One region of the Bradyrhizobium sp. BWC-3-1 genome, then DNA from elsewhere that is predicted to be linked to it. Evidence: predicted binding sites of a transcription regulator. Region 1 holds the regulator's gene; the other holds the start of a gene.

Region 1 (3,824 bases):
ATGCGCTGAAGAACATCAACCTGACGCTCGGCGCCAACCGCGTTACGGCGTTCATCGGTCCGTCGGGCTGCGGCAAGTCGACCCTGCTGCGCATCTTCAACCGGATGTACGACCTCTATCCCGGCCAGCGCGCCACCGGTCAGCTCATGCTCGATCAGACCAACATTCTCGACCCCAGGCTGGACCTCAATTTGCTGCGCGCCCGCGTCGGCATGGTGTTCCAGAAGCCGACGCCGTTCCCGATGACGATCTACGAGAACATCGCGTTCGGCATCCGTCTCTATGAGAAGATCTCGAAGTCCGAGATGGACGGCCGCGTCGAGAAGGCGCTGCGCGGCGGCGCGCTGTGGAACGAGGTCAAGGACAAGCTCAACGCCTCCGGCCTGTCGCTCTCCGGCGGCCAGCAGCAGCGCCTCTGCATCGCCCGCACCGTCGCGGTGAGGCCCGAGGTGATTCTGTTCGACGAACCCTGTTCGGCGCTCGACCCGATCTCGACCGCCAAGGTCGAGGAGCTGATCCAGGAGCTGTCCGAGGATTACACGATTGCGATCGTCACCCACAACATGCAGCAGGCGGCGCGCGTCTCCGACAAGACCGCCTTCATGTATCTCGGCGAGCTGATAGAGTTCGACGACACCAGCAAGATCTTCACGTCGCCGTCCGATCGGCGCACGCAGGATTACATCACCGGCCGGTTCGGCTAGGAGACGCGACATGGGTTCTGAACATACCGCAAAGGCCTTCGACACCGACCTCCAGGAACTCACTCGCCTGGTCGCCGAGATGGGCGGCATCGCCGAGCGCATGATCGTCGAGTCCGTCGACGCGCTGATCCGCCGCGACGTCCCGCTCGGCCAGCGCGTCGTCGCCATCGACACCGAGCTCGACGCGCTGCAGAAGCGCATCGAGGAGCGTGCGGTGCTCACCATCGCCCGCCGCCAGCCGATGGCGGTCGATCTGCGCGAGATCGTCGGCGCCATGCGCGTCGCGACCGATCTCGAGCGCATCGGCGACCTCGCCAAGAACATGGGCAAGCGGGTTGCGGCGCTGGAGACGGACTTCCATCCGCTCAAGCTGTTCCGCGGCCTCGAGCACATGACCGACCTCGTGCAGCAGCAGGTCAAGTCGGTGCTGGACGCCTATGCCGCGCATGATTTGCCGGCGGCGATGGCGGTGTGGAAGGGCGACGAGGAAGTCGACGCCATCTGCACCTCGCTGTTCCGCGAACTCCTCACCTACATGATGGAGGATCCGCGCAATATCTCGTTCTGCATCCATTTGATGTTCTGCGCCAAGAACATCGAGCGGATCGGCGACCACGCCACCAATATCGCCGAGACCGTGTTCTACATGATCGAGGGCCAGGCGATCACCGACAAGCGGCCGAAGGGCGACATGACGACCTTTGCCAACACGGTACCGAACACCTGAAGATTTAAGGAGCGACGACCCGATGGGCGCACGCATTATGGTGGTTGAGGACGAGGAAGCCCTGACCGAGCTTCTCCGCTACAACCTCGAAGGCGACGGCTATGACGTCGAGACGGTGATGCGCGGCGACGACGCCGACACCCGCCTCAAGGAGCACATCCCCGATCTGATCGTGCTCGACTGGATGCTGCCGGGCCTGTCAGGCATCGAATTGTGTCGGCGGCTTCGCACCCGTCCCGAGACCAAGCAGCTCCCGATCATCATGCTCACCGCGCGCGGCGAGGAGAGCGAGCGGGTGCGGGGTCTTGCGACCGGCGCCGACGATTACATCGTCAAGCCGTTCTCGGTGCCGGAGCTGCTGGCGCGCGTGAAAGGCCTGCTGCGGCGCGCGAGCCCGGAGCGCCTCGCCACCGTCCTTGCTTTTGGCGACATCGAGCTCGACCGTGACAAGCGCCGCGTGGCGCGCTCGGGCCGGCCGATCGATCTCGGTCCGACCGAATATCGCCTGCTGGAGTTCTTCCTGGAGCACCCGGGACGGGTGTTCTCGCGCGAACAGCTGCTCGACAGCGTCTGGGGCCGCGACATCTATATCGACGAGCGCACCGTCGACGTGCATATCGGCCGCCTGCGCAAGCTGCTCAATCTCGGCCGCGAGCAGGACCCGATCCGCACCGTCCGCGGCGCCGGCTACGCGCTGGATGATCGGTTTGCCAAGGCAGAGCAGGTGTAGGGTTGCAGGCTTGTTTGTTGGCGAGCTGTCCCTGCATTCTCAGCCGTCGTCCCGGACAAGCGAGCGAAGCGAGCGCTGATCCGGGCCCATAACCACCGAACGTGGTTTGGCGAAGACTCGGAGTGACCCCTTCCGCACGATTATTGCGTGCTCGGAGTATGGGTCCCGGCCCCCTGTGCGCAATTGCGCACTAGGCCGGGACGACACTGAAATTGTTGAACTGTCTTCGCGTGACGACTAACGGGGACCCGGCTTTACCGGTGCGCGGCGCCGATCCGACGCCGGCTGGTACGCAACGCGCGAGTGCTGAGCGCAATAGGGCAGTCCGGACAGCGCCCTTCCACCGCAGAAGAAGAAGTCCGGGCTCGAGGGATCGCCGACCGGCCAGTGGCAGGTCGCCTCGTTCAATTCCAGCAGCGACAGCCGCTGGCTCATCGGCACCACGTTGTCATAGGTGACCGGATCCGGCTCAGCCTCCACCTCGAAGGCCTGCGCCAGCGCGGTGTTGCCGCGCGAGATCGGGCGGCTCACCCGCATCATGTGCTGCGCGGGGCGCGCCTTGCGCGGCCGCGGCGCTGCCGATGATGGGCTCTTGGCGCGGCCCGAAAGGCCGAGCCTGTGCACTTTGCCGATCACGGCATTGCGGGTCACATTGCCGAGCTCCGCCGCGATCTGGCTGGCCGAAAGTCCGGCCTCCCAGAGCTTTTTCAGCTGCTCGACGCGATCATCGGACCAGGTCAAAACCGTCATTGCACCCTTTCCCTCGCTGCGCGCCAGCCATCCTGGGGCCTCGCAGCGAATGCCTAAGCCTTCAAAAACCCGTGCCGCCAGAATCCCTTAAGGCTCGCCGGGCGCGTCTTGAACGCCCGAACGTTTACGCCGGTACATAAGGACTTAAAGATCAGAACCACTGCACGAGATGTCGTATCTGACAATCCAAACGCTACAATATGGCGTGACTCCCGCGCAAGAGTCCGCCGACTCGCTTCCACATGTTCCGTGGCCAAATCCCGCAAAATCGGCACCGCAAGACTACGGATTCAGCGTTTCGCGAGGCTTTCCGGGCGGCATTGACACCCGTTTCACCAGGCCTAAGATAGTCGCACGTGCCGCCCTCAAGAGGCGGCACGTTTCGTTTTCCGGGCCGGTCGATGGTGCGTTGCGCAATGCACGCTCACTCCGTCCGCAACATTCAAGTGACCATCATGACTAACAGCGCAGCGCCGCATTTGCTCCCCGTTTTCGCCAGGTCCGACCTTGGTTTCGAGCGTGGCGAAGGCTGCTGGCTGATCGCGACCAATGGCGAGCGCTATCTCGATTTCACCTCCGGGGTGGCGGTGAATGCGCTCGGCCATGCCCATCCGGCGCTGGTCGCGGCGTTGCAGGAGCAGGCCACCAAGCTCTGGCACATGTCGAACCTGTTCCAGAGCCCGGACGGCGAAAAGCTCGCCGCGCGCCTGTGCAATGAAAGCTTCGCGGACTTCGTGTTCTTCTGCAATTCCGGCGCCGAAGCGCTGGAATGCGTGATCAAGGTCGTGCGCCGTTATCACGCCGCAAAGGGTCATCCCGACCGCTATCGCATGATCACCTTCGAAGGCGCCTTCCATGGCCGCACGCTGGCGACGCTGGCCGCAACGGGATCGGCAAAATATCTCGAAGGTTT
Region 2 (3,824 bases), 680 kb from region 1:
TGGGCGTGCTGCCGCTGACCTTCGAGGACGGCACCTCCTGGTCGTCGCTCGGTCTGAAGGGCGACGAGAAGGTCACGCTGCGCGGCCTCGTTGGCGACCTCAAGCCGCGCCAGAAGCTGACCGCGGAGATTGTCTCCGGCGACGGTTCGCTGCAGCGCGTTTCGCTGCTCTGCCGCATCGATACGCTGGACGAACTCGAATACTACCGCAACGGGGGCATCCTGCACTACGTACTACGCAAGCTCGCGGCGTAAGCGCGGATTTGTGAACGGTGGCTCACTGCGAAGTGAGTAGTAGGTTACACGAAGGCGGCCTATCACAAGGCCGCCTTCACGCGTTTGCGGCAGGCTTCAGATGGGCCCGCCCGGCACAGAACCTCCCCTTGTACGGTTCTTGGACGGACAACAAATGTGTGAGGCCCGTAAGATTACGGTGACCATCCGGCGGTAAGATTTCCCTCTCACGAGCAATGGTGTGCGGCGTTCGACATGACAACAATGACGGCTTCTCATCTGGTTTCACGCTGGTCCGGTGCCCTCTGGTCGGGAGCTCTTGGTCTCTGTGCAATCGTCGCCGTCATCCGCCCTGCCGAGGCTGATCCCCGCGCCGTTGTCGAGTTGTTTACCTCGCAGGGCTGCTCCTCCTGCCCGCCGGCCGACAAGATCATCGGCGACCTCGCCCGCGATCCCTCGATCATCGCGCTGAGCATGCCGATCGACTATTGGGACTATCTCGGCTGGAAGGACACATTGGCCGATTCGCGCTTCTCTGCACGGCAGCGTGCGTATTCGCGCATGCGCGGCGACCGCGAAGTCTACACGCCGCAGGTCGTGGTCAACGGCTCCACGCATGTCGTCGGCAGCGACCGCACCGGCATCGAAAGCGCCATCGGCAAAACCGAGACGGGCACTGGTGTGATGAGCGTGCCGGTGACGATGTCGCTCGCGGGCAAGCAGATCAACGTCTCGGTGGCCGCGAGCAAGGAGCCGACGGCGTCCCACGGCGAGGTCTGGATCTGCTCGATTGCGAAGTCGGTGCCGATCGCGATCAGTCGCGGCGAAAATCGCGGACAGCAGGTCATCTATCACAACGTGGTGCGCAATCTGCTGAAGGTAGGCGACTGGACCGGCCGCCCGGAAAGCTGGACGGTGCCGATCGAGAACCTCACGCGTGACGGCGTCGACGGTGCCGTGGTCTATGTCCAGGACGGCAGCCGGGAGAGACCGGGCCCGATGCTGGGCGCGGCGTATACGTCGCTGCACTGACGCGCACTTCGAATCTTCCGACTCAAGCACACTCTCAATCCTCATGGTGAGGAGGCGCGTCAGCGCCGTCTCGAACCATGCAGGCCCTGCTGAGGCAGCTCGGCCTCGATCCTTCGAGACGCCGCTTCGCGGCTCCTCAGGATGAGGGGAAAGAGTTTTTGCTGAGATGGTGAGATATCCGTCGAGGCAGAAACATCCCGACCCAAACAAATCGACTCAAACAAAAAAGGACCAACTCGCGTTGGCCCTCCTTGTCGTGCGAACAGACCCGATCCTGACGGCCCCGGGGGGCTGGGGGCTGAGGAATCCGGAACCGAAAGGACCGGGTCAACGCACATAGGTCTTTTCGCAACGCAGGGCGGCAGTCGCTTGGCGGAAAAGCGGCGACACTATGATTCCTGCTAACGATCCCGTGACGGTTTGCCGCGACAGAGTTCCACCGCTGCGTGTGGGCGGATTGGCTCCGATTCCAAGGTCCTTCCAAGGGCCCTTGCGGTGGGGAACAGTTGGCGCGATCATGCAACCGTCATGATCCGCGGTCGAGGGACGGTCTTCCCGGACGCGGTCATGCTGATGCGACAGGAGGCGGCCTATGAGTCTGTCGGAGGATACCGATCCGAGCGAACAGCGTGCGGCGGCGCGCCCCGCCGCTTCGAATGCGCAACTGAGCCGCGTGACGTTCAACCGGCTCGAGCTGCACCGTATTCTCAATCTCTACGGCCGGATGGTTGCCGAAGGCGAGTGGCGCGACTATGCCATCGACTTCCTCAGGGATCGCGCTGTGTTCTCGGTCTTTCGCCGCGCCTCGGAAGTGCCGATCTATCGTATCGAGAAGGATCCGCGCCTCGCGCGCAAGCAGGGCATGTACAGCGTGATCTCGGCGACGGGCTTGATCCTGCGCCGCGGCCACGAACTGGAGCGCGTGCTCCTGGTGATCGATCGCAAATTGGCGGTGGTGTAGCAGGGATCCAGTAGCCCGGATGAGCGTAGCGACATCCGGGTCTTTGCTTGCAGCGTTCCCGGGTATCGCTTCGCTCACCCGGGCTACGGGCCTTACTTCCCCGGCACGCTCTTGGCGCCCTCGCCGAGGCTCCGCTGCATCATTACCGTGTCCAGCCAGCGGCCGAATTTCAGCCCGACGCTGGGATGCGTGCCGATCATTTTGAAGCCGGCCCTGGTGTGCACGCCGATCGAGCCGGCATTGGTGGAATCCCCGATTACCGCGATCATCTGACGGAAGCCGCGTGCCTCGCATTCGACGATCAGCCGCTCCAGCAGGAGCGCCCCGATGCCGCGGCGGTGGAAGGATGGATCGAGATAGATCGAGTTCTCGACCGTGAAGCGGTAGGCCGGGCGGGGCCGGTAGGCACCGGCATAGGCGTAGCCGGCGACGCGCCCGTCGAGGATGCCGACGAAATAGGGGTAGCCGCCATCGATCAGCGTGCGGTAGCGGCGCGTCATCTCGGCAAGGTCGGGCGGCTCCAGCTCGAACGTCGCGGTGCCCTCGCGGACAGCCTGCCGATAGATGGCCGTGATGGCGGGGAGGTCGGCCTCGGTGGTGGGCCTGATATCGGGTGCGGACATGCCGCAAGATTAGAGCCTTCCCGGGGCGGCTGGAAGAGGCAACCGTGCTTCCTCATACTCCGTCCTTGCGAGAAGCCCTTGCGACGAAGCAATCCAGAAATGCACCAGCGGAGGGACTCTGGATTGCTTCGCTGCGCTCGCAATGACGGTGGGTGTTGAGAGGCTCGCCCCAAACAAAAACCCCGGCCTCTCGGCCGGGGGTTGCTGTCGTCCACTCTGGGCTGGCGCTTAGTCGCGCTGGCCGAGGAGCTGCAGGAGCAGCGTGAACAAGTTGATGAAGTTCAGGTACAGCGACAGCGCGCCGGTGATGGCCGCACGCTCTGCGATGTCACCGCCGGCCGAAGCGTAACCGTAGATGTAGTCGTTCTTCAGCCGCTGGGTATCCCAGGCGGTGAGGCCCGCGAACACCAGCACGCCGACCACCGACACGACGAACTGCAGCACCGAGCTCGCCAGGAACAGGTTCACCAGGCTCGCGATGACGATGCCGATCAGGCCCATGAACAGGAACGAACCCATTCCGCTCATGTCACGCTTGGTGGTGTAACCGTAGAGGCTGAGCGCGCCGAAGGTCGCCGCGGTGATGAAGAACACCCGGACGATCGAGGTGTGCGTGAACACCAGGAAGATCGAGGACAGCGAGACGCCCATCAGTGCCGCGAACACCCAGAACAGGATCTGGGCGGTCGAAGGAGCGAGCCGGTTGATGCCTGCCGAGATCACGAACACCATGGCGAGCGGCGCGAGCATGAACAGCCACTTCAGGGGGCTGACGAACATCGCGTAGCCGAACGGCGTCAGGAACAGCTTGCCGACCCGCACGGCTTCCGGGGTCGGAACGTCCGTCACGGCGGCCATGTAGACGCCGAGGGCGGCAAGGCCGGTGATGGCCAGGCCGATGCTCATGTAGTTGTAGATGCGCAGCATGTAGGCGCGCAGGCCGGCATCGACCGTCGCGGCGTCAACACGCCCGGC

Evidence for each region. The regulator PhoB, encoded in region 1, activates phosphate uptake and scavenging genes when phosphate is short. The targets are predictions, from matches to a motif close to TGTCATNNANCTGTCAT.
Region 2: the regulator PhoB is predicted to act here: its motif matches at 1,779-1,795, upstream of RX329_RS01845 (DUF2794 domain-containing protein).

What each region holds. Positions count from the first base shown of each region.
Region 1 is NZ_CP136625.1:8,463,545-8,467,368, reverse strand. It holds gene pstB (phosphate ABC transporter ATP-binding protein PstB) at 1-704, shown strand, start outside; gene phoU (phosphate signaling complex protein PhoU) at 715-1,431, shown strand; gene phoB (phosphate regulon transcriptional regulator PhoB) at 1,454-2,161, shown strand; gene RX329_RS40470 (GcrA family cell cycle regulator) at 2,399-2,911, opposite strand; gene RX329_RS40465 (aspartate aminotransferase family protein) at 3,367-3,824, shown strand, end outside.
Region 2 is NZ_CP136625.1:380,211-384,034, forward strand. It holds gene acnA (aconitate hydratase AcnA) at 1-254, shown strand, start outside; gene RX329_RS01840 (DUF1223 domain-containing protein) at 489-1,265, shown strand; gene RX329_RS01845 (DUF2794 domain-containing protein) at 1,858-2,226, shown strand; gene RX329_RS01850 (GNAT family N-acetyltransferase) at 2,319-2,849, opposite strand; gene RX329_RS01855 (Bax inhibitor-1/YccA family protein) at 3,078-3,824, opposite strand, start outside.